DNA from 2 places in the Duganella sp. genome. Region 1 is predicted to be linked to the other one. Evidence: predicted binding sites of a transcription regulator. Region 1 holds the regulator's gene; the other holds the start of a gene.
What was found. Region 1 encodes HrcA, which represses chaperone genes, less so after heat shock. Its sites were predicted from a motif close to TTAGCACTCNNNNNNNNNGAGTGCTAA; they were not measured.

Region 1 (14,919 bases):
TTTCAGCGCGGTGCCGGACGGGGCATCGACCTTGAAGCGGTGGTGGGCTTCGATGATTTCGATGTCGTAGCCGGTGGACAGTGCCTTGGCGGCCTGCTCCAGCAGCTTCATGGTCACGTTGACGCCGACCGAGAAGTTGGGCGAGAACACGATGGCGGTTTTCTTTGCCGCTGCCGCGATCGCGGCCTTGCCGGCATCGTCAAAACCGGTGGTGCCGATCACCAGCTTGATGCCGTGCTCGGCGCAATATTTCAGGTGCTCGAGGGTCGCTTCCGGACGGGTGAAGTCGATCAGGTACTGCGCGCCCGCCAGGCCCTTGCTGAAGTCCGACTCCACCGGCACGCCGGCCGGCTTGCCGAGGAAGGCGGCGGCATCGGCCTGCTCCGAGCCGGCACGGTCCAGCGCGCCGGACAGGCGGGCGTCGTCCGCATTCTGCACGGCTTCGATCAGGATGCGGCCCATGCGGCCGCCGGCGCCGGCGATGGCGATGTTCATCTGGGTCATGCTCAAATCCTTGTTATTTCTTGTCGTTGCTGATCGTGACACCGACCGGCGAGGCAGCGGCCGGGTTGTCGGTGCCGGCCGGCAGCGGCGCGGTCGGGGCCGGCTTGGACAGCGCTGCCTCGATGGCCGCTTCCTTCTTGGCGTTCGGCGCCGGGCCGGCGATGCGGGCGATGTATTCTTTCTCGGTCGGCAGGTTGCCGCCTTCCCAGCGCTCCACCTTGCCATCCTTGTCAAAGAACACGATCACGCGGCTGGTGGTGATTTCGCCATTGCCCTTGGCCAGGCGGAAAGCATAATCCCAGCGGTTGCCGTGGAACGGATCGGTCAGCAGCGCGGTGCCGAAGATGAAGCGCACCTGGTCCTGCGTCATGCCGACTTTCAACTGCGACAACATCTCTTCCGATACGAAGTTGCCCTGCTGAATGTCCGGACGATACGGCGAGAAGAACCACATGAAACGTTGCAGTTTGGTAATAGTGGTGGTTTGCGCGCCCTTGCTGGCATCCAGCGTCGGCTCGCTGTCTTTCACCTCGGTCGATTTCTCGCCCAGCGTGGTTTTGGTCGCGCAGCCGCCCAGCGCCAGCGCGACGCAAACGGTCGCGGCGACAGGAGTAAAACGGTGCAACAAAGACTGCGAAAAAGCCTGGGTGACGCGCATAAATGTCCTCAATCTGGTCGAGCGGATGTGCCGAAAAACGCTATATCATAAAGCACCCGGCACGGGACGGGGCAAATCTTTGTAACCGGATTAGTCGGAGTACGGTAAACTAGCGGCTAGCTATCGCCAACCAATCTACGAGTCTCGACCATGGGTAACAATCCTACCGACCTGAAGGCCAGCGGCCTGAAAGCCACGCTGCCACGCATCAAAATCCTGGATATCTTCCAGAACAGCGAAGTGCGCCACCTGACCGCTGAGGACGTGTACAAGATCCTGCTGGCGGACAATATGGACGTCGGCCTGGCCACGGTGTACCGCGTGCTGACCCAGTTCGAGCAGGCTGGCCTGCTGAACCGCAACCACTTCGAAACCGGCAAGGCCATCTTCGAACTGAACGCCGGTTCGCACCACGACCACCTGGTGTGCGTGGACTGCGGCCGCGTGGAAGAGTTCTACGACGAATCGATCGAAGAGCGCCAGCATGCCATCGCCAAAGAGCGCGGCTTCAAGATTGCCGAGCACGCGCTGGCGATCTACGGCAACTGCACCAAAACCGCCTGCCCGCACCGCCCATAAAATTCGGGGTCAGCTCTGTCATTCGGACACGGGCTCAACAATTATATAGTTGAGCCCGTGTCCGAATGACAGAGCTGACCCCGAATTTAATTATGCGTCAGGGCGTTGGAAAGCAGCTTGGCGGTGATGTCGACGATCGGTATCACCCGCTCGTACGCCATCCGGGTCGGGCCGATCACGCCCAGGGTGCCGACGATCTTGCCGTTGGCGGTGTACGGCGCGGTCACCACGCTCATCTCATCCATCGGCACCAGGCTGGATTCACCGCCGATATAAATCTGCACCCCGCTGGCCTTGGACGACACGTCCAGCAACTGCATCAGGCCGGTCTTCTGCTCAAACATGTCAAACATCTGCCGCAGCGACGTCATGTTCGATGACAGGTCGCTGACCGACAGCAGGTTGCGCTCGCCAGCAATCACCATGTTGTCGGAATCGTCGGCCATGGCCTCGCTGCCCGCCTCCACCGCCACCTGCATCAGGCGCCCCATGTCGTCGCGCAGCTGGCGCAGCTCGGTCTGCAGGCGCGCGTGCACTTCGTCAAACGCCAGCCCGCCGTAATTCTGGTTGATGTAATTGGCCGATTGCACCAGCTGGGCCGGGCTGTAGTCGACGTCGGTCAGCAGCAGGCGGTTTTGCACGTCGCCGTTGGGCGCCACGATCACCAGCAGGATGCGCTTTTCGCCCAGGCGCAGGAACTCGATCTGCTGGAACACCGACTCGCGGCGCGGGCTCAGCACTACGCCGGCAAACTGCGACAGCGAGGACAGCATCTGCGCCGCATTGGTGATCATTTTCTGCGGCTGCGGCGATTGCAGGCGCAGCTGTGCGCCCACCGCCTGCTCGTCCAGCTGCTGCACCGTCAGCAGGGTATCGACAAAGATGCGGTAGCCGCGCGGCGTCGGCACCCGGCCGGCCGAGGTATGCGGACTGGCCACGTAACCCAGCTCTTCCAGGTCGGCCATGATGTTGCGGATGGTGGCCGGCGACAGCTCCAGCCCGGAAATTTTGGAAAGCGCACGCGACCCCACCGGCTGGCCGTCCGCGATATAGCGTTCCACCAGGGCCTTGAGCAGGGTTTGGGCACGATTGTCGAGTTGCATACTAAATATCGGTGTAAAAGTCCTGTTTATATTATGCACTTCAATGCGGCATCTGCCCACGTATCCAGTGGAGCAGTTCGTCAAACGTGGCGCAAATCGCATCCGGCGTCACGCCCGCTGCCAGGTGGGCGCTGCTGCCGTGGCGGTTCATCCAGACCGCGCGCAAGCCGGCCGCCTGGGCGCCCTGCACGTCCAGCCGCAGGTCGTCCCCCACGTACACCGCCTCCTCTGGCGCCACGCCCATCGCCGCGCAGGCGGCATGGAAGATGCCCGGGTCCGGCTTGGCGCGGCCAAACTGCGACGACGACAGCGCATACTCGAAATGGTGGTCCATGCCGATCACTTCAAGATCCGCGTTGCCGTTGGTGATCACGCCCAGCCGCAGCATGCCCTGCAGCAGCGGCAGCACCGGCAGCACATCGGCATACGGCACCACCAGGTTGCGCTGCACGGCAAAGTGCTGCATCGCGCCTTCGATATGGGCCGGGTCTTCGCCCAGTTCGGCAAACACCTCGGCCAGCGCCTCGCGCCGCAGGCGGTACAGGTCGGAGATCAGTTCTGGCCGGCGCGCCAGCAGCGCCATGCGGCGCACCCGCAGCTCGGCCACGCTGAAGGCCTGCGCCACTTTGGGCGCGCTCCCGGCCAGCCAGGCGTGCCAGCTGTCCTCGGCGGCCGCGATGACCGGGCCGATCGGCCACAGGGTATCGTCAAGGTCAAACAGCAGAGCGAGCGGACGGCGAGCAGTCATGGTGATGTAGGCAAATAAACACCATGGTAACATCAGGATTATTCCGCTGGAGATCCCGTGCTGTTACCCATCCTGAAACGCCTGGCCCCGGCCATGCTGCTGGCCGGCTGCGCCGCCACCAATCCGCTGCCGCCGCCTGACTTTACGTCCTATGTGGTGATCGGCGAATACGGCGCCGCCGTGGCGCGCGTGCTGATCGACGCGCCCACCTGCCCCGACATCGTGCTCAACCAGCGCAGCCAGCCGATGACGCTGCGCGCGCCGGCCCAGACCATCCCGCTGCGCACCACGCCGTCGGTGCCAGCCGATTCCAAAGCGGCCGACTTCCCGCTGCTGACCTGCGAAGCCATCCTGCCGGCCGGCACCAGCAGCGCCAGGGTGCTGGGCCGCGCGCTGCCGCTGCCCACGGCCGAACCGACCCGCATCGTGGTGATAGGCGACACCGGCTGCCGCCTGCAAAAGAGCAGCAACAGCTACCAGGCCTGCAACGACAAGGAACAATATCCGTTTGCCACCGTGGCCGCCCAGGCCGCCGCCTGGAAGCCGCAGCTGGTGATCCACGTTGGCGACTACCATTACCGCGAAAACGCCTGCCCCGAGGGCAACGCCGGCTGCGCCGGCAGTCCATGGGGCTATGGCTGGGATGCCTGGGACGAGGACTTCTTTGCACCGGGCGCCCGGCTGCTGGACGCCGCGCCGTGGGTGATGGCGCGCGGTAATCACGAAAACTGCCTGCGCGGCGGCCAGGGCTACTGGCGCTTCCTCGACCCGCGCCCGCTGCTCAAGGGCCGCGACTGCAACGCGGCGGCGGACGACGCTGTCGGCAACTACAGCGATCCCTACGCCATCCCGATCGGCCAGTCCACCCAGTTGCTGGTGCTGGACACCGCCAACACCACCTGGAAAGGCCTGAAGCCGGGCGACCTCGGCTACGACAAGTACCGCGATCTGTATCGCAAGCTGGACGCCCTGGCGCAGCAGGCGCCGCGCAACATCGGCATCAGCCACCATCCGCTGCTGGGCATGGGCGCCGACCGCAAGGCCGACGGCAGCATCGTGCTGCTGCCGGGCGACGCCGGCCTGCAAGCCAGCTTCGGCTCGCTCAATCCCCGGCTGTTCCCGGCGGCGGTGCAGGCCATGCTGTCCGGCCACGTCCACCTGTGGCAGCAGGCCAGCTTCAGCAGCGGCCACCCGAGCCAGTTCATTGCCGGCTTTGCCGGCACCTCGGAAGACATCGTGCCGCTGCCGGAACAACTGCCGCCGGGCGTGACGCCAGCCCCGGGCGCGCTGGTCGAGCATTTCAGTTCCTGGGTCGACGGCTTTGGCTTCATGACCATGGAGCGCCGCGGCGCCGACCAATGGCAGGTGGAAGTGCATGATTTGCAAGGAAAAATCCGCAACCGCTGCACGCTGGACGGGCGCCGCTCGGTGTGCGAAGTGGCGCAGGTGAAGTAAGCCGGCGACACAGGCTGTTACATCCATTTGCAAGGGCAAGCATGCCAAATGCACTAAAATACGGCGCACAAGTGTAATATGCTGCCTCCCGTGCGTGCTGCCGGGCCCTATTCGTTTTGGAGAGAGAGTTTTTATGAAAAGTTCGTATCTGCGTGCGGGCCTTGCCCTGCTGTGTGGTGTCATTCTGAGCGCCTGCGGCGGCAATGACGGCAACCTGTCGCTGTCCGGCACCATCGGTTATGAGGGGCCTCCAAAAGCAGGCCTGGTACTGATCAACAAGGGCAACGGCGAAAAGCTGACCATCGAAACCGGCGCCGCCAGTTTTGTGTTCACCAGGCTGCTGGGCAGCGATGAGAGCTTCGACGTGGAAGTGGACACCAATCCGACCGGTGCCATTTGCACCGTCACCAACAACACCGGCAACGCCAACGTCTACACCGTGTACCGGGTAGCGGTCACCTGTAAAGCCAACCCGTTCGTGCTGGGCGGCACCGTCAAGGGTCTGACCGGCACCGGCCTGGTACTGGCCAACGGTCCGGACACCGTGGGCGTGCTGCCAGCGGCCACCGCCGGCGCCGACGTCACCTTCAAATTCCCGACCCAGGTATCGAACGGTTCCTCGTATGGCGGCACTGTGCTGACCCAGCCTGCCGGCCAGACCTGCAAATTCGACAGCGCGCTGAATCCGGGCACCATGCCGAATGCGGACCAGCTGGGCCTGATCGTCAACTGCACCAACAACTAAGCCGCGCGCGCTTTCAACTTTGGAGAAATACATGAAATTTTCGTACGTAAGCGCCGTGGCGGCGCTGGGCGTGGCCGCCGCGCTGGCAGCCTGTGGCGGCAAGGCGCAGTTTGCGGTGCAGGGCACGGTGGTCAACCTGAACAATAGCGGCCTGATCCTCGGTAACGGCAGCGATACCGTGAGCGTGCCATCCGGCGCCACCACCTTCACCTTCCCCAAGCAGATTGACTACGGCACTGATTACAACATCGTGGTCAAGCAAAACCCGGCCCACATGCAATGCGGCGTGAGCCGCGGCAGCGGCTCAGCCGGTCAAAATGTGGCGATCCAGGCGGTTGTCACCTGCGCGCAAAATGAATACTCGCTGGGCGGCCAGTTCACCGGCCTGACCGCGGCGGCGGACGGCACGGCCCGCACGGTGACGCTGCTGAACGGTTCGGCCGGCGGCTCGGTGACCCTGAGCAGCGCCAGCGCCACCAACGGCGCCGGCAGCTTCGCCTTTAGCGCCACGGTGGCGGACGGCACCGCCTACGGCGTGACCGTGCTCGACCCAGGCAATGGCCTGAGCTGCACCATCGCCAACGGCACCGGCGTCATGCACGAGGTTCCGGTCAACAACCTGCAAGTGACTTGCGTACCCAAATAAGCAAGGCTGGAGGAGATATTCAGCACCCCAATAATTGATATTGGGAAAATAAAGTGGCTTTATATGCTGTCACGCAGCATACTGCACTTGTCTCCTCCACTTCTTGCAAAGGAAATGGATTTAGCCCGCTAGCTTAGCGGGCTTTTTTTTTACTTGAGCAGATTGGTCAGCGCGACGTACTGCGCCAGGCCCACGGCTTCCGGGCGGTCAGTCGGGTTGATGCCGGCGGCGACGATCTGTTCTTCGGTGAACATGCCAGCCAGGCAGTTGCGGATCACTTTGCGGCGCTGGGAGAAGGCTTTCTGCACTACCGCTTCCAGCTTCTCGCCGTCGCATGCCAGCGGGCTGGCGATCGGGATCATGCGCACAATGGCCGAATCCACTCTGGGCGGCGGATCGAACGCCTCCGGCGGCACCACAAACAGCAGCGACATGTCATAACGCCATTGCAGCATCACCGACAGGCGGCCGTACACCTTGCTGCCCGGCTCGGCCACCATGCGCTCCACCACCTCTTTTTGCAGCATGAAGTGCTGGTCCTTGACCAGCGGCGCGAAGGTCGCCAGATGGAACAGCAGCGGGCTGGAAATGTTGTATGGCAGGTTGCCGACGATGCGCAGCTTTTGCCCTTCCGGCACCGGAATGCTGCCGAAGTCGAATTTCAGGGCGTCGCCGGCATGGATGGTCAGCTTGTCGCGCGGGTAAGCCTTTTCCAGGCGCGCCACCAGATCGCGGTCCAGCTCGACCACGTGCATGTGCTTGAGCGTGCGCAGCAGCTGATCGGTCATGGCGGCCAGGCCGGGGCCGATTTCCACCATGGTGTCGTCCGGCGCCGGATTGATGGACTCGGTGATACTGCCCAGCACGTGCTGGTCATGCAGGAAGTTTTGGCCGAAGCGTTTGCGGGCTACGTGTTGTTTCATTGTTTATTGTCCAAAGAATGGTTTGCCATGGTCAGCGCGGCGCTGATGGCCTGCTCCATGCTGCCGCAGTCGGCCTTGCCCAGGCCTTGCGCGGCCAGGTCCAGCGCCGTGCCGTGATCGACCGAGGTGCGGATCAGCGGCAGACCCAGCGTGATGTTGACGCCATTGCCGAACGTCGCGTATTTCAGTACCGGCAGACCCTGGTCGTGATACATCGCCAACACACAGTCGGCATCCTGCAGATACTTGGGCTGGAACAGGGTGTCGGCCGGATACGGGCCGCGCGCATCGATGCCGCGCGCCCGCGCCGCTGCAATTGCCGGCGTGATGGTGTCGATTTCCTCGCGCCCCAGATAGCCGTTCTCGCCGGCGTGCGGGTTGAGGCCGCACACCAGGATGCGCGGCGCGGCAATGCCGAACTTGTCGCGCAGGTCAGCGTGGAGGATGTCCAGCGTGCGCGCCAGGCCATCCGGCGTGATCGCCGCCGACACGTCTTTCAGCGGCAGATGGGTGGTGGCCAGCGCCACCCGCAGCTGCGGCCCGGCCAGCATCATCACCACCTGCGCCGTGCCGGTCTTTTCAGCGAAGTATTCCGTGTGGCCGGAGAACTTCACGCCGGCGTCGTTGATGGTGCTTTTTTGCAGCGGCGCGGTGACCACGGCTTCGAACCAGCCGGCCTGCACCCCCTCGATGGCGGCGTCCAGCGTGGCCAGCACGGCGCGGCCGTTTTCCTTGTCCAGCTTGCCGGGCACCACGTGCGCGTCCAGCGGCACGTCGATCACGCTGATGCGGTCCGGGCCGAAGTGCGGCAAGCCGCCATTGCGCACCGCCATCAGCGACAGCGCGGAAACTTTGATGCCGGGATCGATATCGTTGGCCGTCATGGCCAGGAAGGCGGCGTCGCCCAGCAGCACGCAATTGACCTCGTGCCGCCGCGCCCACGCCGCGCGCAGGGAAATTTCCGGGCCGATGCCGGCCGGCTCGCCAACCGTGACGGCAATGGCGGGGCGCACTCCGGGGCGCCGTTTAGGTGAAGTGGCGCTCATCGTGCTCCCCTTTCTGTCTTACTTGCTGGCGGCGTTGGCGGCCTTGTCTTCTTCGTTGCGGTACTCGACGTACGCGCGGTCGCGCACTTCGCGCTGCCAGCTTTCGGTGGCTTCTTCCAGCTTGCGCTCGCGCAGGGCCTGACGGGCGTTGTTGCGCTCGCGCTCTTTCGAGACGTCGTCGCTCTTGCGCTCCAGCACCTCGATCAGGTGCAGGCCGAAGCTGGTTTCCACCGGCTGGCTGACTTCACCGATCTTCAGCGCATTCATGGCCGCTTCGAATTCCGGCATGGTGTCGCCCGGATACAGCCAGCCCAGGTCGCCGCCCTTGGAGGCCGAGCCGTCGTTCGACACCAGGCGCGCCAGGTCTTCAAACTTGGCGGCGCCATGGTCCAGGCGCTCCTTCAGCTCCAGCAGCTTGCGCTTGGCGTCGGCCGCGCTCATGGTCGGCGTCACCTTGATCAGGATGTGGCGCGCGTGGGTCTGCTGCACCGAGGCCACGGCTTGCGCCTCGGCCAGGCTGCGGCGGTCCACCGCCTTCAGGATGTGGAAGGCGCCGGTGCTCTTGATGATCGGCGTGACCTGGCCCGGCTTCAGCTTGACCAGCGCTTCGGCAAACACCGGCGGCAGGCGCTCCGGCTGGCGCCAGCCCACCGCGCCGCCCTGCAGCGCATCGCTGGCGTCCGAATAGGTGGCCGCCATCTTGGCGAAGTCGGCGCCGGTGCGCAGCTGGCGCATCACTTCCTCGGCGCGCGCGCGGCGCTGGGCTATCACTTCGGCAGTGGCGTTGTCCGGAATGCGGATCATGATCTGCGAGATATTGATCTCGAACTGCTCGGCGGCGGCGGCTTTTTCCGCGGCCACGAAGCTGTCCACCTCGGCATCGGAAATCTGGATCTTGGCGTCCACCTCGTGCTCGCGCAGGCGCTGCATGATGATTTCTTCCCGGATCTCTTCGCGGAACGAGGCGTACGGCGTGCCATCCTTTTCCATCTGGTCGCGCAACTGCTGCACATTCATTTTCTGGGCTTCCGCGATGCGCTGGATGGCGCGGTCCAGTTGCAGGTCGTCCACCCGCACGCCGTATTCCTTGGCCATTTGCAACTGCGAGCGCTCCACAATCATGCGCTCCAGCAGCTGGCGGCGCAGGTCGGCGGCCGATGGCATCTGCACGTTTTGCGCCTTCATGCGGGCGGTCACGGTCTTGATGCGGTTGGCCAGCTCGCGCTGAGTGATGACGTCGTCATTGACCACCACCACGATGGAATCGATGGCCACGTTGCCCGATTCGCCAGGCGGGACGAAACCGGCGCCGGCCGGTTTGGCGGCCGGCTTGGCCGCGGCAGCAGGCGCCGCGGCGGCCGCGGCCGGGGCGGCAGCAGGGGCTGGCGCAGGCTCAGCTTTCTTCTTCGACGAGAACAGGCTACAACCGCTGAGCGCGGCCGTGCACAACAGGACTGCGAGGAGTTTCATCTGGTACTTACTGGCATTACGCATGGTAGAACGCTCAAAGGTGTAAAAAAGTCAAAAAGCGCCGCGGCATTTTTTGCGCGGCGGACGCCAAGTGTACATCAGGAGTTAGCGGCCATAACCCTCATTCAGGCGCTGATAGCCCGGAATACTGGTCTTCATCGCCTCCAGCGGGCTGCCGACGCCCAGATGCGACAGGCCGTTCAGCTCCAGCTGGAAGAAGATCTGGGTCGACGCCTTGGTCGAGGTGGTCACGAAGCGCTGGGCGCCGGTGCGGAACACCCAGCAATCGGCGTTGTATTCGAGGCCGACCAGGCTTTCCAGGATTTTCTTGTCCTGCACCGAGTAGCTGATGCGGCCCACGCCATACCAGCGCTGGAAGATCGGCCACTGGCTGGACAACTCGATATTCTTGAAGCTGTCGCGCAGATAGCGGTAGCCCAGGTTCAGCACTTTCTTCGGGCCCGGTATCCACTGCGCGGTGTAACTTTCCGAGACGATGCGGCTCTGGCTCGGGTTGTACTGCACGGCGCTGTCGAAGCCCCAGGTTTCCGAAATGCGGCCGCTGGCGGCCAGCAGGATATCGGAGTGGGCATCCACCACCGGCGTCGATGAATCGAGCTGCACCTTCTGGTCGCGGAAGTAGAAGCGCTGGCCGAACGCCAAGCGCAAGGCCTCGGCGCCGTTGGCGTCCAGGAAGCGCGAGGTCAGCGCGGCGGTCAGCTGGTTGGCGTCGCCAATGCGGTCCGAGCCGACGAAGCGGTTTTCGCTGAAGATCTGGGCGAAGTTGAAGGTGGCCGCGTCGGTGTCGAAGGTCGGGAACTTGCTCTGGTCGCGGTACGGCGTGTTCACGTAGAACAGGCGCGGCTCCAGCGTCTGGGTCATCTGCTTGCCACCAAACTTGACGTCGCGCTCAAACACCAGGCCGGAATCGAGCGAGAAGGTCGGCACCGTGCGCGACAGGTTGTCGGCGCGCTGCGCGCCAAACGCGTCCAGCTGGTAACTGGCCATGTTGACCATCACCTTCGGCGTGATGAAATAGCTCGATCCGATGATCGGGTAGCTCAGCTGCGGAATCGCCACCAGGCGCGTGCCGTTGATCAGGGTCGGGTGGTAGAAGCGGGTCAGCTCGGAGTCGAAGGCCCAGTCAAAGCCGCCGGCCACGTCGTACTGCGCGGCGTGGAAGTTCACGGCCGGCAGGCGGTCATACGGGCGCGTCACGGTCAGCGAAGGATCGACCACCGATTCCGGGTCTTGCAGCACCTGGTACTTCTGCACGCGCGCGGTCAGGGTCCAGAACTCGCCATGGTAGTCGGTGCGCAGTTCGCGCAGCAGCTGGCGCTCGGTGGAGCTGGACACGGTCTTGGAGAAATCGTTCGGATAGTTGTTGTCCGAGGCGGCGCGGAAGTTCCAGCTGTATTCCCAGTCCTTGCTCAGGTCCTGGGTGTGGGTGGAACGGATCATCCAGCGGTCGCTGTTTTCATCCGGGTTGGCCTTGGCGTACGCGCGGTCGCGCGGCAGGTACTCCAGGTAGGTTTCGCCGCGGTACAAGCCGCCGTCGGTCTCGCCCAGGTAGCGCCCCAGCGCGCCAAACTGGATGCCGCGGTTGCCGATGATTTTCGGGTACAGCGTCAGGTCGCGGTTCGGTGCGATATTGAAGTAGTACGGCACCACCAGTTCGGCGCCGTTCTTGGAACCAAAGCCCGGCGTTGGCGACAGCCAGCCCGAGCGGCGCGCGCCGGACAGCGAGAACGACAGCGCCGGCGTGCCGATGATGGGCACGTCCTTGAAATAAATCAGCGTCTTGCCGGCGGTGCCGACGTCGCGCCCGGAATCCAGGTTGAGCGTGTCCGAGCGCAGATACCAGTCCGGATCGGCGCTCTGGCAGGTGCTGTACGTGCCGTTGACCACCTGCGCTTCATCTTCGTTGATGAAATTCAGGCGTTCAGCCTTGCCGCGCGCGTGGTTGGCTTCCAGCTGGTAGGTCGGGTTGAGCATATAGCCCTTGCCGGTATCCATGTTCAGCTTCAGCTCGTCGCCGGTGAAGTAGTCGCCAAAGCGCCAGATCTTCACATTGCCCTTGGCTTCGACTTCGTCCTCGACCTGGCGGTAGCAGGCGGAATCGGCCTTGACCCTGGTCTTGTCCTTGACCAGTTCCGCGTCGCGGTCCAGCGTGACCTCGCGCTCGGGGCGGCCGCCGATATCCTCCGCCTTGATGATGGTGACAGCGTTCTTGTCTTCCACGCGCGGCGCACGCTGCTTGGGCGGCGCGCTCTGGGCATAGGCGTGGACAGGCAGCGCCGATACAGTGAAGATAGCGGACAAGGCATACGCCAAGCGCTGCGGTTTGGGCATGCGACTCATGAAAAGACGGGACGAAACACCATGAAAGGCGATTTTTTAATTTGAATCCCTTATTATATGGGAATCTTCACCTGACGCCGGTTTCCTCGGCACGCATCAATGTCTTTATTACAGAATTTAACTTCCGATACACGTCTGGAACTGCTGGTGACGTGGCTGCGCCGCCTGAATGTGGTGGACGTGGACAGCATCCGCCCGGCCTCGGCCGACGCCAGTTTCCGCCGCTATTTCCGCCTGAATGTTTTGCCAGAACAACAAGCTGCGCTGGGCCCGACCCTGATCGCCATGGACGCGCCGCCGGAGCGCGAAAACGTGCTGGGCTTTGTCAAGGTTGATGAAATGCTCACGCACGCGGGCGTGACGGTGCCGCGCATTGTCGCCACCGATTACGAGGCCGGCCTGATGCTGCTGTCCGACCTCGGCACCACCACCTATCTGTCGGTGCTGGACCACGACAACGCCTCGACCATGTACGCCGAAGCGCTGGAAGCGCTGGTGAAATTCCAGCTGACCAGCCGTCCGGACGTGCTGCCGGAATATGACCGCGCCTTCCTGCTGCGCGAAATGAATCTGTTCCCCGAGTGGTACATCGGCCAGCACCTGAAGGCCACGCTGACGGAAAAACAAAGCGCCGAGCTGCAAGCTGTGTTTGACGCCATCCTGGCCAACGTCACCGCGCAGGCGCAGGTCTATGTCCACCGCGATTTCCATTCACGTAACCTGATGGTGGTCGACGCCGGCAATCCGGGCGTGCTGGATTTCCAGGACGCGCTGTATGGCCCGATGACCTACGATCTGGCCTCGCTGCTGCGCGACGCCTACGTGTCGTGGGATGAAGAACTGGTGCTGGACTGGGCGATCCGCTACTGGCAGCACGCCAAGTCGCTCGGCCTGCCGGTCAACGCCGACATCGACGCCTTCTACAAGGACTTCGAATACATGGCGCTGCAGCGCCACCTGAAGATTCTCGGCCTGTTCTGCCGCCTGAACTACCGCGACGGCAAGCCGCAGTACCTGGACGACCTGCCGACCGTGATGGAATACGTGCGCAAGACCGCCGGCCGTTACAAGGATCTGCGGCCGCTGATCAAGTTGCTGGATCTGCTGGAAGACCGTCAGCCGCAAGTCGGCTACACCTTCTGAGGGCGCGCGCATGAAAGCGATGATCTTCGCCGCCGGACGCGGTGTACGCATGCGTCCACTGACCGATACCACGCCCAAGCCGCTGCTCAAGGTACGCGGCCGGCCGCTGATCGTGTGGCACATTCTGAATCTGGTGAAGGCCGGCATTACGGAAATCGTCATCAATCACGCGCATCTGGGCGATCAGATCGAGGCGGCGCTGGGCGACGGCAGCCAGTTCGGCGCCAGGCTGCTGTATTCGCGCGAAGAGAAGGCGCTGGAAACGGCGGGCGGCATCGCCAAGGCGCGCCATCTGCTGGGCGAGGAGCCGTTCGTGGCCATCTCCGGCGATATCTATGTGCCTTACTTCGACTTCGAGCAGGTGAAGGACGTATTGCACGACAAGGACATGTGGGGCAATCCCTATCCGGCCGACAAGCGCGATATCTGCTGGCTGTACATGGTGCCGAATCCCGACTGGCATCCGGAGGGCGACTTCGGCATGAGCATGTATTCGCTGACCAACGAAGGTTCGCCCAAGTGGACCTTCGGGAATATCGGCGTGTACCGCATGGAGATGTTCGACCGCATCGCCGCCGGCGACTATGCCAAGCTTGGCCCGCTGATCCGCGAATATGCGGACAAGAAGCAGGTCGGCGGCGAAGTGTATGAAGGCGAGTGGCACAACGTCGGCACCGTCCAGCAGCTCGATCTGCTGAACGCGCCGCTGGCAGCGCTGGCGCCAGCCGGCAAGGGATTGCAGTGATGACGGCCGAGGCCAGCGCAGCGGCGCCCGCCATCGCGGTACATGCCGCCCGGCGCGCGCGCCTGCTGGCGCAAATGGCGGCGGGCGCGGTGGCCGTGCTGCCGACCGCACCGGAAGTTGCGCGCAACAGCGACAGCGATTACCCGTATCGCCACGACAGCTACTTCTACTACCTGACCGGCTTCACCGAGCCGGAAGCGGTGGTGGTGCTGGTGGCCGCAGGCGGCGATGCGCCGGCGCGCGCCATCCTGTTCTGCCGCCAGAAAAATATCGACCGCGAAATCTGGGATGGCTACCGCTACGGCCCGGAAGCGGCGCGCGACGCCTTCGGCTTCGACCAGGCCTACGCCATCGAAACGCTGGACGAGCACATGGCCACGCTGCTGTCCAATGTGCCGGCCCTGTACTACCCGCTGGGCGGCAAGCTCGATGCGCGCGTGGCCGGCTGGCTGTCCGCCGTGCGCGCAAAATCGCGCACCGGCGTCACGCCGCCCGCGTCAACCGTCGACCTGCTGCCGCTGCTGGACGAAATGCGCCTGCTGAAAGACGCCAGCGAACAGGCGACCATGCAGCGCGCGGCCGACATCTCGGCCGCAGCCCACATCCGCGCCATGCGCGCGGCGCGCGCCGGCATCCATGAATACGAACTGGAAGCGGAACTGCTGTACGAATTCCGCCGCAATGGCGCCCAAGCGCCAGCCTACACCTCCATCGTGGCGGCGGGCGCCAACGCCTGCGTGCTGCACTACAACGCCAACAACGCCCGATCGCGCGACGGCGACCTGGTGCTGAT
Region 2 (14,919 bases), 800 kb from region 1:
ACATGCACGCGCGCATGGCGCTCCTTGAGCAGGTTGATCGCCTTGGGCACCAGCCCGGTGGCTGGCGCCAGCACGGTGCCGATGCCGACCCGGCCGCGCAGGCCGGACAGCAGTTCCATCACTTCCTGGTGCGCCGCGTCCATCTCCGCCAGCGCCGCGCCGGCACGGCGGATCAGCACCTTGCCGTACCAGGTCGGCGACACCCCGCGCGACAGGCGCTCGAACAATTGCACGCCGAGCGCATGCTCCAGCTCGCCCAACAACTTGGAGGCGCCCGGCTGGGTCAGGTTGGCGGCCTGGGCGGCGTGGGCGATGGAGCCATGCCGGCCGAGTTCAACCAGCAAGACGAGGTGACGGGTTTTCAGGTGGGAACGAACAAAGCGATCCGAACGGGAATCATTCATATGGGCATCAAGGTTGATTGCCCATCATAAATGCGGGCTCGACCATCGTCAATCGTGGTTACACGCGGGAAACCACGCTGGAAGCGCTCCCGCTATCAATAAACAAGGTATCGGCCACGCCCGCTGCCAAGCCCTTGAGCAAGTCCGGCGGCAAGCCGTACAGACCGCCCTGCGCGCCCAGCACCAGCAACTGGTCCAGTGCCGCGCCGCCAAACGCCACGCTGGCGGCCGGCTCACGCGCCAGCACCACCTGCTGCAGCACGGCGCCGGCGCGGTCATACTGCACCAGCACGCCGCCCTGCACGCTCCACAGCTGGCCGTCGCGATCGAAAATGGCTGCGCCGGCGCCGGGTTCCAGCAGAGCTGAAAACGGTTTCACACCACTCACCTTGGCGCGCTCCGGATCGTAGTCACATTGCATCAGGCCGCCGTGCGCGGCATCGGCAAACACCATGCGGCGGCCGTCCGGGCTGAAGGCAATGGCGCTGGCGCTGACCACCGCCGGCAAGGCCAGCCGGCGCAGGCCATGGCGCTGGGAATACTGGTAAAAACTGCCGATCGGGCGCCGGTCCTGCCCCGTGTTGGCGGTGCCAAAGACGAAATTGCCGTGACGGTCGGTGCAGCCGTCGCTGACGCTGGTGCGCGGCTCGGCGGCATCGACCGTGACCAGCACCTGGGCCTGCAGCGGACGGCTGGGCTGGCCGGGCTGTGGCAATTCCAGCAGGCCCAGCCGCTTCCCCAGGCCCAGCAGCACCCGCCCGGAACTGCAACATGCGATCACGCGTGCGGTTTCTAACATACGCACGCCGCTTGGCATCGCCGGCGGCGCCGGCCAGGCGTATAGTTGGCTACCAATCGGGTCCGGCCAGCGCCAGCATTGCCGCTGAACATCCCAGCGCAGCGCACAGCCGGCCTGCCCCACCCGGACGAGCATGACACCGGGCGTGGAGGTGACGGTCGCACTGGCGGAATTCATACGGCTCCTGATGATATTTTGACAGCTGCCAGTCTAAGCGAGCCCCTGCCACCGCTGCTATGAATAAACCGCTACCAGCCATGCAGATATCGGATAGCTGGGCGGCAGGCGGCTGCTATCCGATATTGATATGGGTCGTTGCGAATTAATCATATTTCCAGTCTAGCCACCCGCTTTAGACTGAGCGCTGTTCCCTGAACCACCACACCCTGACCTGATCCTATGAAAATCACCAAACTGACGACCTACCGTGTTCCACCGCGCTGGATGCTGCTCAAAATCGAAACCGATGAAGGCGTCGTCGGCTGGGGCGAACCGGTCATCGAAGGCCGCGCCCGCACCGTGGAGACGGCAGTACAGGAACTGGAAACCTACCTGATCGGCCAGGACCCGGCCCGCATCAACGACCTGTGGCAGACCATGTACCGCGCCGGCTTCTACCGCGGCGGCGCCGTCTTCATGAGCGCGATCGCCGGCATCGACCAGGCGCTGTGGGACATCAAGGGCAAAGTGCTGGGCAAGCCGGTCTACGAACTGCTGGGCGGCCTGGTGCGCGACCGCATGAAGATGTATAGCTGGGTGGGCGGCGATCGTCCGGCCGACATCATCGAGCAAATCCGCACCCTGCAAAAAGGCGGTTTCAATACTTTCAAGATGAACGCCACCGAAGAGCTGGGCATGCTGGACACGTCGGCCAAGGTCGACGAGGCGGTGCGCCGTGTGGCCGAGATCCGCGAAGCCTTCGGCACCACCATCGAGTTTGGCCTGGACTTCCACGGCCGCGTGGCCGCGCCGATGGCCAAGACGCTGCTGCGCGAACTGGAGCAGTACCGTCCGCTGTTCGTGGAAGAACCGGTGCTGGCCGAGCAGGCCGAATATTACCCGCGCCTGGCCGAGATGACCTCGATCCCGCTGGCAGCCGGCGAACGCATGTACTCGCGCTTCGAGTTCAAGCATGTGTTTGCGGCCGGCGGCCTGGCCATCGTGCAGCCCGACCTGTCGCACGCCGGCGGCATCACCGAATGCGTGAAGATCGCCGCGATGGCGGAAGCCTACGACGTCACGCTGGCACCGCACTGCCCGCTGGGGCCGGTGGCGCTGGCCTCCTGCCTGCACGTCGACTTCGTGTCGTACAACGCCGTGCTGCAGGAACAAAGCATGGGCATCCACTACAACAAGGGCGGCGAGCTGCTGGACTACGTCATCAACAAGGATGACTTCAAGATCGTCGACGGCTACTGCAATCCGCTGACCAAGCCGGGCCTGGGCGTGGAAGTGGACGAGGAACGCGTCATCGCCGCCAGCAAGAACGCCCCGGACTGGCGCAATCCAGTCTGGCGCCACGAAGACGGCAGCGTCGCGGAGTGGTAATACGATGATCTTCCGCCTGCGCACCTGCGCGGCTTTGGTTGCGGGTGCGTTGGCGGCAAATGTCGCTGGCGCCGCCATGCTCGCCATCGATGCCAGCGCCCCCAATCCCGCGCCGCTGAAAGCGGCGCTCCGTCTCGGCAGCGCCACCGCCCCCAACGGCGACACCCTCGGCGCCAACGCGCGCTACCTGACCCGCAACGGCGCCCCCTGGCTGCCGGTGATGGGCGAATTCCATTACAGCCGCACGCCCGCCTCGCAGTGGGAAGCGGAACTGCGCAAGATGAAAGCGGCCGGCATCGACATCGTGGCCAGCTACGTCATGTGGAATCACCACGAAGAAGTCGAAGGCAAATTCGACTGGTCCGGCAACCGCGACCTGCGCCGCTATGTGCAACTGGCCGCCAGGGCCGGACTGGATGTGGTGGTGCGCGTCGGTCCGTGGGCGCACGCGGAAGTGCGCTACGGCGGCATTCCGGACTGGGTGGTCAACGCCATGCCGACCCGCGCCAACGATCCGCAATACATGATGTTCGTCGAGCGCCTGTACCAGCAGATCGGCCAGCAGATCAAGGGCCAGCTGTGGAAAGACGGCGGCCGCGTGATCGGCCTGCAGCTGGAGAATGAATACAACCTCGATGGTCCCGGCAAGGGCGCGGCCCACATCGCCGCGCTGAAAAAGCTGGCGCTGAAAGCGGGCATGGATGTGCCCTACTACACCGTCACCGGCTGGGACGGCACGATTTATCCGACCGGCGAAGTGACGCCGGTGTTTGGCGGCTATCCCGACGAGCCGTGGGGCGTGAGCACCAAAGAGCTGCCGCCGAAAGAAACCTACGCCTTCCGCTTCGACACCCGCGTCAGCGGCGACCTCGGTGCGCAGACCGCCGCCCATGCGCCGGGCACCGCCGAAACCGACAAGGACGTGACACCCTTCCTCGGCGCGGAATATGGCGCCGGCCTGCCGTTCATGTATCGCCGCCGCACGGTGGTGTCGGCCGACGATATCGCCTCCATGCTGCCGGTGCAGCTGGGCTCGGGCGTGAACCTGATGGGCTACTACATGTTCCATGGCGGCCGCAATCCGCTCAGCCTGGGCGGCACCGGCATGGAAGAAAGCACCCTCAGTGGCGGCTACAACGACACCACCATGATCAGCTACGACTTCCAGGCGCCGCTGGGGCCGGATGGCCAGCAGCGCAAGGTGCTGGAGAAGCTGCGTCCGTTCCACCTGTTCCTGCATGACTTCGGCTCGCGTCTGGCGCCGATGACGGTGCGCAAGCCGGAGGTATCGCCGGCCAAGCCGGATGATCTGTCGACCGCGCGCTTTGCCGTGCGCAGTGACGGCGATCGCGGCTTCCTGTTCGTGAACAACCACGTGCGCCAGTATCCGATGGCGGCGCAGAAGGGCACGCAGTTTGCGGTCCAGCTGCAAGGGCAGAGCATGACACTGCCCAGCAAGCCGGTGGACATCGCGGATGGCGCCTACTTCATCTGGCCGCTGAATCTGGATCTCGACGGCACCAACCTGCACTACGCCACCGCGCAGCCGCTGACGCTGCTCGATCAGGGCAAGGCCGGCGTGGTGGCCGTGTTTGCCGCCAGCGCCGGCGTGCCGGTCGAGCTGTCGTTCGACGCCAGCGCGCGCGTGTCGCTCGCCGGCGCGGCTGGTGCGGCCGGCGCGCAGATCGCCACGGCCGGCGGCCACACGCTGATCACCGGCGTGCAGCCTGGCGCTGGCGCGGCAATGACCGTGCAGCGCGACGGCCAGCGCCCGCTGACCATCGTCGTGCTGACGCCTGAACAATCGCAGCAACTGAGCGTAGTGCAGCTGGCCGGCCAGCGCCGCCTGCTGCTGTCCGCCGACCAGGCCTACGTTGACGGCAACGCGCTGCAAATGCGCTCGGTCGGCGACAGCAAATTCCGCTTCGCCATCTACCCGGCACTGGCCGCCGCGCCGAAAGCGACGACCACCGCCGCCGCATGGGCCGCCGCGACTCGCGCAGGCGCCGCAAACGCCGCAGTCCGCCCATCCGCCGCAGCCAGCCCGGCCGCCGCGGCGAACAGCGCCACCGGCGTCGCGCCAGGCCGCGCCGCAGCCCGCGCCGCCGCACAGACCGCCGTGCCGAGCAACGCTGGCGCCAACGCGGCTGGCGACGCCCCCGCCGCCACCGTTGCCGTGCGGGCGGGCGGCAACGATGGCATCTTCCAGGTCTTCGAAGCATCGCTTCCTGCCAGCGAAGTCAAAGCCAGCATCACGCCAACGCGCGCAGCGCAGGAAGCTGCGGCGATCGTCATCGGCGGCACTGCCAAGGCCGCGATCCAGCCGCTGCCGGAAAACTTCAAAGCCGCCGGCGCCTGGCAGATCAGCATCCCGCGCCACCAGCTGAAAGGCCTGGACGACGCCCTGCTGCAAATCGACTTCGTCGGCGACATCGGCCGCCTGTACGCCGGCACCCGCCTGCTGGACGACTGGTACTACAGCGGCTACCAGTGGCAGATCGGCCTGCGCCAGCAAGCCGCCCTGCTCGACCAGCCGCTGACCGTCTCCGTGCTGCCGTTGCGCGCCGACGCGCCGATCTACCTGCCCAGGGAAGCGCGGCCCGACTTCGGCGGCGCGAAGCAGATCGCCACCGTGCGCGGCGTCAGCGTCATCCCGGTCTATCAACTGCGCGTCACGCCTTAGGAGCCGCCATGTCTGAACGCCTCAAAGGCAAAGTCGCCATCGTCACCGGCTCCACGCAAGGCATCGGGCTGGCCATCGCCCGCCGTTTTGCGGCGGAAGGCGCGCTGGTCACCCTCAACAGCCACCGCGAAGACGAAGCTGCCCGCGCCATCAGCGCCGAACTCGGCCCCGAACGCAGCCTGTTCGTGCACGCCGACGTGGCCGACCGCGCCGCCATGGAAGCGCTGGCCGCGCGCACCATCGAGCGCTTTGGCAAAGTCGACATCCTCATCAACAACGCCGGCATGAACGTCTTCGACGATCCGCTGGCGCTGAGTGAAGAAGACTGGAAGCGCTGCTTCGCGGTCGATCTGGAAGGCGCATGGAACGGCGCGCGCGCCGTGCTGCCGGCGATGCTGGCGCAGGGCGCCGGCAGCATCGTCAACATCGCCTCCGTGCACGGCCACAAAATCATCCCCGGCTGCTTCCCCTACCCGGTGGCCAAGCACGCCCTGATCGGCATGACACGCGCGCTGGGGCTGGAGTACGCGGCGCGCGGCATCCGCGTCAACTCCATCTCGCCGGGGCTGATCGTCACCGACATGATCGAACGCCACTTCGCCGCCCAGCCTGATCCTGAAGCCGAGCGCGCCCGCCAGGCCGCCCTGCTGCCGTGCAAGCGCCTGGGCAAACCGGAAGAAGTGGCCGCCACCGCCCTGTTCCTGGCCAGTGACGAAGCCCCCTTCATCAACGCCACCGACATCCTGATCGACGGCGGCCGCTCCCAGTTGTACCACGAGTAACAAAACTCCGGGGTCAGGTCCGCCATTTCTACACGGCCTCAACCGTAGCGTCCGCTACGGTTGAGGCCGTGTAGAAATGGCGGACCTGACCCCGGAGTTGGTTTTTTTGCTGGTGCGCGTGCCTTTTTTGCTTTTCCTCAAAGCGTTTGCCTTGAAATACCCCAAGGTCGTCCCTATAATTGGCACTCGTTAGGGAAGAGTGCTAACAGCACGCCCAACTACCAACATACTGTACCATTGCTAAAAAATTAAGGAGTTTTGTATGAACCTTCGCCCTTTGAACGATCGCGTTATCGTCAAACGTCTGGACCAAGAGACCAAAACTGCGTCCGGCCTGATCATCCCTGATGCGGCTGCTGAGAAACCGGATCAAGGCGAAGTCCTGGCCGTTGGCAATGGCAAGATCCTGGACGACGGCAAAGTGCGTCCGCTGGATGTCAAAGCAGGCGACCGCGTCCTGTTCGGCAAATACGCCGGCCAGACCGTCAAGATCGACGGCCAGGAACTGCTGGTCATGCGCGAAGAAGACATCATGGCGATCGTCACCAAGTAATTGGTCGAGCCGATCCCACTTAATACCTCACAGGAGTAAATAACATGGCAGCTAAAGAAGTAATCTTCGGCGACGCAGCGCGCGCCAAAATGGTTGAAGGCGTTAACATTCTGGCTAACGCAGTCAAAGTCACCCTGGGCCCGAAAGGCCGCAACGTGGTGCTGGAGCGCTCGTTCGGCGCCCCAACCGTGACCAAGGACGGCGTGTCGGTTGCGAAAGAAGTCGAACTGAAAGACAAGCTGCAGAACATGGGCGCCCAGATGGTCAAGGAAGTCGCTTCCAAAACCTCGGACAACGCCGGTGACGGCACCACCACCGCTACCGTGCTGGCTCAGGCACTGGTGCGCGAAGGCATGAAGTTCGTTGCCGCCGGCATGAACCCGATGGACCTGAAGCGCGGCATCGACAAGGCCGTCACCGCGTCGGTGGAAGAACTGAAGAAAATCGCCAAGCCAACCACCACCTCGAAAGAAATCGCCCAGGTCGGCGCGATCTCGGCCAACTCGGATTCGTCGATCGGCGAACGCATCGCTGAAGCGATGGAAAAAGTCGGCAAGGAAGGCGTCATCACCGTGGAAGACGGCAAGTCGCTGAACGACGAGCTGGACATCGTTGAAGGTATGCAGTTCGACCGCGGCTACCTGTCGCCATACTTCATCAACAACCAGGACAAGCAGGTTGCCGCTCTGGACAACCCATTCGTTCTGCTGTGCGACAAGAAAATCTCGAACATCCGCGACCTGCTGCCGATCCTGGAACAGATCGCCAAGTCGGGCCGTCCGCTGCTGATCATCGCTGAAGACATCGAAGGCGAAGCACTGGCCACCCTGGTGGTGAACAACATCCGCGGCATCCTGAAGACCGTGGCGGTCAAGGCCCCTGGCTTCGGCGACCGTCGCAAAGCCATGCTGGAAGACATCGCGATCCTGACCGGCGGCCAGGTGGTGGCGGAAGAAGTCGGTCTGACCCTGGAAAAAGTGACCCTGGAAGAACTGGGCCAGGCCAAGCGTATCGAAGTCGGCAAGGAAAACACCATCGTCATCGACGGCGCCGGCCAGGCCGCTGCAATCGAAGCCCGCGTGAAACAAATCCGCGTGCAGATCGAAGAAGCGACCTCGGACTACGACCGTGAAAAACTGCAAGAGCGCGTGGCCAAGCTGGCTGGCGGTGTTGCCGTGATCAAGGTTGGCGCTGCCACCGAAGTCGAAATGAAAGAGAAGAAAGCACGCGTGGAAGACGCCCTGCACGCGACCCGCGCTGCCGTGGAAGAAGGCATTGTGCCAGGCGGCGGTGTCGCCCTGCTGCGCGCCCGCGCCAAGATCAAAGACCTGAAAGGCGACAACGCCGACCAGGACGCAGGTATCAAGATCGTGCTGCGCGCCATGGAAGAGCCACTGCGCATGATCGTGCAGAACGCCGGCGAAGAATCGTCGGTGGTGGTGAACGCTGTGCTGGCAGGCGAAGGCAACTTCGGCTACAACGCATCGAACGGCACCTATGGCGACATGGTTGAAATGGGCGTGCTGGACCCAGCCAAAGTGACCCGTTCGGCACTGCAAAACGCCGCCTCGATCGCCGGCCTGATGCTGACCACCGACTGCATGATCGCTGAAGTGGTGGAAGACAAGCCAGCCGGCGGTATGGGTGGCATGGGCGGTATGGGTGGCATGGGCGGCATGGACGGCATGATGTAATTCTGCCGGCCGGCTGCTTCAGCCAGCCAATCGGAAAGCCCGCGCAGGCCTCGGCCGCGCGGGCTTTTTTGTTACACTCACGGAATGTCCTCCCGCAAACGCGCCCTCCTTGCCGCCAGCAGCGCCCACGCTGTGCACGACGGCCTCACCGATCTGATTTACGTTTTACTGCCGATCTGGCAGGCCCAGTTTGCCATCAGCTACGCCATGATCGGCTTGCTGCGCGCTTCGTATTCGGGCGTGATGGCGGGCTTCCAGCTGCTGGCCAGCCGCCTTGCCAGGCGCTGGGGCCGCGAGCGCATGCTGATCGGCGGCACCGCGCTGGCCGGCGTGGCCTACCTGATCGCCGGTCAGGCCGGCGGCCTGGCCACGCTGCTGATCGCCCTGATGCTGGGCGGACTGGGTGCCAGCACGCAGCATCCGCTGGCCTCGTCGCTGGTGACGGATGCGTACGAGCCTGGCGGCGGCGTCAAGCAGGCGCTGTCGCAGTACAATTTTGCCGGCGATATCGGCAAGACCCTGATACCCGGCGCGGTCGGCCTGCTGCTGCTGGTGGTCAGCTGGCAAACCAGCGTCACCCTGATCGGCCTGCTCGGGCTGGCGGCGGCATTGCTGCTGTGGTGGCTCATTCCGGCAGCGCAGCCCGCGTCTGCCGCGCACCGCGTCAAAGCGGCGGCCGGCCGTGGCAATCGCAGCGGCTCGGCGGGCGGCCTGCGCGCGCTGCTGGCCACCGGTACGCTGGACAGCACGGTGCGCATGGGCTTCCTGACCTTTCTGCCCTTCCTGTTGAAAAGCAAGGGCGCCGGCACGGCCGGCATCGGCGTCGCGCTGTCGCTGCTGTTTGTGGGCGGCGCATTTGGCAAGCTGCTGTGCGGCTACCTGGGCGCGCGCATCGGCATGATGAAGACCGTGTGGCTGACCGAGTCCGCCACTTCCGCCTGCATTGTGGCGGCGGTGTTGCTGCCGCTGGCGGGTGTGATGACGATGCTGCCTCTGCTGGGCCTGGCGCTGAACGGCACCTCATCCGTGTTGTACGGCGCCGTGCCCGAACTGGCGGCGCCGGGCAGGCGCGAGCAGGCGTTTGCCCTGTTCTACACCGGCACCATCGGCGCTGGCGCCCTGTCGCCGGTGCTGTTTGGCCGCGTGGGCGACGTGATGGGCGTGCCGGTGGCCTTGCTGTCGCTGGCTGCCCTCCTGCTACTCACGCTGCCGCTAGCGTGGCGCGTCCAAAAATCCCTCTGAGCTAGAATGGGCGGCCCTCACTCAAGGAGAGACGCCATGGAAACGCAAGAACTGCATCGCGGCCGTTTGATTGATCACATTCAACTGGTGGTGCGCGACCTGCCCGCATCGCAAAAGTTTTACACGGCTGTTTTTGAAGTGCTGGATATTCCCATCGGCGGCACCGGCGCTGACTATTTCTGGGCCGATGAATTATTCGTCTCCAGCGCAGACAGCCAGGCGGCACAAGGCGTGCTGACCGGGCGCCATCATCTGGCCTTCCAGGCCAAGGACCGCGCCACGGTGGACGCCTTCTACCAGGCCGCACTGGCCCATGGCGCCAAGGACAACGGCGGCCCCGGCGAACGCCCCTACCACCCCGGCTACTACGCCGCCTTCGTGCTCGACCCGGATGGCAACAACATTGAAGCCGTCTTCCACGGCGACGCCAGGCGCAGCGCGCCGTCGGTGCACATCACCTTTTAATCGTCGAGGGCGGCGGCGCAACGCTTGAGCAGTTCGCACAGCTGCCTGGCTTCGTCGGCGGACAGCCGGGACAGCATCTGCCGCTCCACCGCGTCAGCCGCTTGCGCGCCATCGGCAACCGCCTTCTGACCGGCCGGCGTCAGCTCGGTCATGATCACCCGGCCATGTTCCGGGTGCGGATTGCGCACGATCAGGCCGCCGCGCTCCAGATTGACGAGTATTCCCTGCATGGTCTGCGGCGTGACGAACGCCGCACGGGCCAGCTCGGCGTTCGAGATGCGCGGATTGCCGGCCACCGCCAGCAGCACCGCGTTCTGCGGCGCCGTGATGCCAAGCCGCGCCAGTTCCGCATCCAGCCGCTGCCGCAGCCGGTGCTGCGTGATCTTCAGGTTATAGCCGATCCAGTCGGCGCCGCGCCGCGGTGCGGTTTTCTCCGTTGACATATCAGGGGCCTTACATTAGTATCAGGGTGCTGATATTACTTGAAAGAATCCCCCATGACCACCATCACCCCGATCGGCCCCGACTTCATCGCCCTGCAGGTGCGCGACCTGGCCGCCTCCCGCCAGTTCTATCTGGAGACCTTCGGTTTCAAAGCCTCGTCGCACTGCCCGCCGGGCGCGGTGATTTTCCAGACCACGCCGGTCCCGCTGGCGTTGCGCGAGCCGCTGCGCCCGCTGCCCGAAACGGGGCCGCTGGGGACCGGCATGGTGCTGTGGATTGCCTGCGCCGACGCCGACGCGCTGCACGACCTGATCGTGCAGCGCGGCGGCACCATCCTCAGCCCGCTGGCGGACGGCCCCTTCGGCCGTTTCTTTGTTGCCGCCGATCCTGACGGCTACGCCATCACCTTCCACACGGCGCGCGGCTGACTGCAGGCTACTGACAGGAATTGACAGGGCTGCTGAATAGAATGGGTTTCACTTTTCTTTCAGGAGACGCTCAATGAAACCGAACACTGTCAGCGCTGTAGCCCACCTCAACTTCCGCGGCCAGGCGCGCGATGCGCTCAACTTCTACCAGTCCGTGTTTGGCGGCGAAGTGATGGCGATGAGCTACAAGGATTTCGGCCAGGTCAGCAACGAAGCCGAGGCGGATCAGCTGATCTGGGGCCAGGTGGCGGCCGACAATGGCTTCCGCGTCATGGCTTACGACGTGCCCTCGGCAACGCCTTACCATCCGGGCCAGAATGCCTTCCTGGTTGCGCTGGAAACCGAAACGGCGGAACAGGTCAGCGCCTACTGGGACAAGATCGCCAACGGCGCCACCATCACCGTCCCGCTGGCGCCAGCTCAATGGACGCCGCTGTTCGGCATGCTGACCGACCGCTTCGGCACCAACTGGGCTCTCAGCGTGGCCATGCCGCAGAGCTGAGCTCAGGCGTCGTGATAGGCTGATTCCAGCTCGTCGCGGCGCGGGGCGTCGGCCAGGTGGAGGATGAGGGTGGTGTTGAGGTCGTGCGCGGGATGGATGGCGCGGTGGCGGGCGAACCAGAAGGCTTCTTCCAGCTCTTCATCCTCATGCGCGGTAACGAAGACTTTCTTCGCCTCCGGCACGTCTTCGTAATTGACTGCTTCCTGCGCCGCATCGTCGATCGCCTCGCGCCACTGGTCGCAATCCTTGCCCCACGCCAGCGCGTACAGGCAGCCGGATGCGATCAGCCAGCGGCTGACGTCCCACATCATGGTTTCATGCACATCGGCTTCGATGACAATCACCGTTTTAAATTGACGCATGCCTTCCAGCGCCGGCATGGCGCTGGAAGGTGAAAGATGCAGGTATTTGAGGGCGGAATTCAGCATGGCGGCATTTTCTCCCGATCCGCCGAATCCCGCAAGCGGCTTAGAACGGATCCAGCGCCGCCGTGAACTTGCCGCTGGCGTCCATGGCGCCCATGGTGTAACCCTGCCAGCCCGGATAGGCCTGCGGCTCCCAGTAGAACACGCCCAGGCCGTTCGAGCCCAGCGCCTTGGTTTTGTTGAGCAGGTCGGCCAGCATGGCTTTCGAGGTGGCGGCCTGGGTCCAGTCCATGCCGACCTCGGTCACCATCACCGGCTTGGCGTAGCGCGACACCATATCCCACATATTGGTGGAGATTTTGTTGTTGTAGTTGGCCCAGTCCGACGCCGGCGGATAATGCGACATGCCGATCACATCCCACTTGGCGCCCGCCCCTTTCACACCATCGAAGAACCAGCGGAACACGGCGTTGTCGTAACCGTTCGCCAGATGCAGGATCACCTTGGCATTCGGGTACACCGCCTTGGCCGCGTTGTAGCCGTTGTTGATCAGCCCGGCCAGGTTGCTGAAGCTGGTGGTCTTGCCTTCCGGCCACAGCATGCCGCTATTGATCTCGTTGCCGACCTGGACCCACTCGACCGTGATGCCGTTGGTCTTCAGGTAATTCAGGATGCCGTAGGTGTGCGAATAGACGTCGCTGTTCAGCTGCGTCAGCGTGTGGCTGGCCCAGGCCGCCGGCTTGGTCTGCTGACCGGGATCGGCCCAGCTGTCGCTGTAGTGGAAATCGATCAGGATGCGCTGCCCTTGCGCGGCGGCGCGCCTGGCCTTGTACAGCACGTCGGCGCCATCGTTCCAGCCGCCGCCCGGATTGACCCACACGCGCAGGCGGATCGCATTTACCTGCAGGTTTTTCAGCAGCACAAACGGATCGGTTTTCACCGCGCTGCTGTTGTAGAACGCGTAGCCGCTCGCCTCCTGCTGGCTGACCCAGCTGACATCGGCGCCATTGGCAAAGGTGGCGCTGCGCGCGGACAGGGCGAACGCCAGCCCGCATGCTGCAAACAGCAATGCTTTCAACGTCATATCGTCTCCAGTGTTTTAGTTTTTAAAGGGATGAACACATCCCTGCCGCTACACGCGGCATATTGCTACAGCGGGGTACAGCAGAGATGTCTGTTAGCCGAAGCGGGCGGCAGGCACGCCGGCGACGTCAACCCGCACGGCAAACACGGCGCCGGTCAGCGGATGGGCTGCCAGCTGCTCCGGCGTGTTGTCTTCGCGCGCGGTGGTGATGTAGAGGGTTTTCAGATCGGCGCCGCCAAAAGTGCAGGAGGCGGGATTGCGCACCGGCACGGCGATGGTCTCCAGCAGCTCGCCCGACGGCGCATAGCGGCACACGCGGCTGCCGCCCCACTGCGCGATCCACACGCAGCCTTCGCTATCGACCGTCATGCCATCCGGCGAACCTTCACCTTCGCCAAACTGGCGCCACACGCGCGGCTCGCCCAGCGTGCCGTCGGCGGCCAGCGGATAGGCGTAGGTGCGGCCTTCATAGCTGTCGGTGTGGTACATGGTGGCGCCGTCCAGGCTGAAGGTCGGACCGTTGCAGATATGATAGCCATCGTCCATCGCGTGCAGCGAGTGGTCGGTGTCCAGGCGGAACAAGGTGCCGATGGCTTGCGCGTAATCGGTATTGTGCATGGAACCGGCCCAGATCCGGCCGGCACTGTCGACCTTGGCGTCATTCATGCGCAGGCCGCTGCCTTCCGGGAAAGGACGGTGCAGATACTCGACGCGCAGCTCCGGCTCCAGCCACACGCGGGCGATGCCGTCGCGCAGGCCGGCCATGAAGCCGTCGCCGTCGCGGCGCGCGATCAGCCAGCAGATGTAGTCCGGCATGGTCCAGCTGCGGCGCTGACCGGACACCACGTCCTGCGCGTGCAGGGTCTGGTTTTTCAGGTCGACAAAGTACAGGCGGTTTTGTTCCGCCACCCACAGCGGGCCCTCGCCCAGTTGCGCCCCCACGTCCCACAGGCACTGCACGTCATGTTTGCTCATCGTTTTGATTTCCCTTTATACGGCCAAAGCGCGCCAGGTGGCGACGAAGCTCTCTGCGCGTTCCTTCAATTGCTCCAGCGTCACGCCCGGGGTGTACAGATTGCCGCCGATGCCGAAGCCGGTGGCGCCGGCCTTCACCCACGCCGCCATGGTGTCCGGCGACACGCCGCCCACCGGCCACACCGGCGTTCCGGCCGGCAGCACGCTCTTCAGCGCCTTGATGCCGCCATGGCCGACCGACTCGGCCGGGAAGATTTTCAGCGCGTGGGCGCCGGCGTCCAGCGCGGCAAACGCTTCGGTCGGGGTGGCCACGCCCGGCGCGCAATACATGCCCAGGTCGGCGGCGCGGCGGATCACCGCCGGCACGCAGTTGGGCGACACCAGCAGACGGCCGCCGGCGGCATGCACGGCTTCCACGTGCTCGACATTCAGCATGGTGCCGCCGCCGACCAGCGTATCCGGCAGGTTCAGCTGGACGATGGCGGCAATCGCCTCGATCGCGCCGGGACGGTTGAGCGGCACTTCCAGCGCGCGGAAGCCGGCCGCGTGCAGCACCTTGGCGACATCGACCGCCTCGGCAGGGTTCAGGCCGCGCAGGATGGCCACCAGCGGCGTGGTTGGATGGGATGGAGTGGTCATGATTAAGCCTTGAGGAATTGGGAAACGGCGGTGCAATACACCTGATGTGGGTCGAGCACGGCGCAGTTCAAGCCGACATGCCTGGCGGCCACAGCATAGCGTGCCGCCAGCGCCGGCGAACCGATCACGGCAATGCTCTGCCCTTCGGCCGCGCGTGCGGCAGCGGCAAACTCGGCACCGATCAGCAGGCCGCTGACGGTGGCCGCCGCCTGCTCGGCCGGCGCCGCGCGCGACACCACACCGGCGCGCACGCGGAACAGCGAATTCGACAGCGGCTCATGTTGGGCCGCCTGGTTGAGGCCGGTGGCAAAG

Region 2: the regulator HrcA is predicted to act here: its motif matches at 6,396-6,422, upstream of groES (co-chaperone GroES).

The regions. Positions count from the first base shown of each region.
Region 1 covers NZ_JBCNLB010000001.1:98,553-113,471, reverse strand. The annotation lists gene dapB (4-hydroxy-tetrahydrodipicolinate reductase) at 1-504, opposite strand, end outside; gene ABDW57_RS00495 (outer membrane protein assembly factor BamE) at 518-1,162, opposite strand; gene fur (ferric iron uptake transcriptional regulator) at 1,313-1,741, shown strand; gene hrcA (heat-inducible transcriptional repressor HrcA) at 1,828-2,844, opposite strand; gene ABDW57_RS00480 (HAD family hydrolase) at 2,885-3,592, opposite strand; gene ABDW57_RS00475 (metallophosphoesterase) at 3,650-5,047, shown strand; gene ABDW57_RS00470 (hypothetical protein) at 5,181-5,792, shown strand; gene ABDW57_RS00465 (hypothetical protein) at 5,824-6,438, shown strand; gene rsmA (16S rRNA (adenine(1518)-N(6)/adenine(1519)-N(6))-dimethyltransferase RsmA) at 6,588-7,361, opposite strand; gene pdxA (4-hydroxythreonine-4-phosphate dehydrogenase PdxA) at 7,358-8,407, opposite strand; gene ABDW57_RS00450 (peptidylprolyl isomerase) at 8,426-9,877, opposite strand; gene ABDW57_RS00445 (LPS-assembly protein LptD) at 9,983-12,238, opposite strand; gene ABDW57_RS00440 (phosphotransferase) at 12,338-13,381, shown strand; gene murU (N-acetylmuramate alpha-1-phosphate uridylyltransferase MurU) at 13,392-14,126, shown strand; gene pepP (Xaa-Pro aminopeptidase) at 14,126-14,919, shown strand, end outside.
Region 2 covers NZ_JBCNLB010000001.1:899,288-914,206, reverse strand. The annotation lists gene ABDW57_RS04200 (LysR substrate-binding domain-containing protein) at 1-404, opposite strand, end outside; gene ABDW57_RS04195 (SMP-30/gluconolactonase/LRE family protein) at 463-1,338, opposite strand; gene dgoD (galactonate dehydratase) at 1,603-2,751, shown strand; gene ABDW57_RS04185 (beta-galactosidase) at 2,828-5,434, shown strand; gene ABDW57_RS04180 (SDR family oxidoreductase) at 5,443-6,216, shown strand; gene groES (co-chaperone GroES) at 6,479-6,769, shown strand; gene groL (chaperonin GroEL) at 6,814-8,463, shown strand; gene ABDW57_RS04165 (MFS transporter) at 8,548-9,705, shown strand; gene ABDW57_RS04160 (VOC family protein) at 9,742-10,170, shown strand; gene ABDW57_RS04155 (MarR family transcriptional regulator) at 10,167-10,613, opposite strand; gene ABDW57_RS04150 (VOC family protein) at 10,668-11,042, shown strand; gene ABDW57_RS04145 (VOC family protein) at 11,116-11,544, shown strand; gene ABDW57_RS04140 (hypothetical protein) at 11,547-11,972, opposite strand; gene ABDW57_RS04135 (glycosyl hydrolase 53 family protein) at 12,013-12,993, opposite strand; gene ABDW57_RS04130 (SMP-30/gluconolactonase/LRE family protein) at 13,087-13,968, opposite strand; gene ABDW57_RS04125 (2-dehydro-3-deoxy-6-phosphogalactonate aldolase) at 13,984-14,607, opposite strand; gene ABDW57_RS04120 (2-dehydro-3-deoxygalactonokinase) at 14,610-14,919, opposite strand, start outside.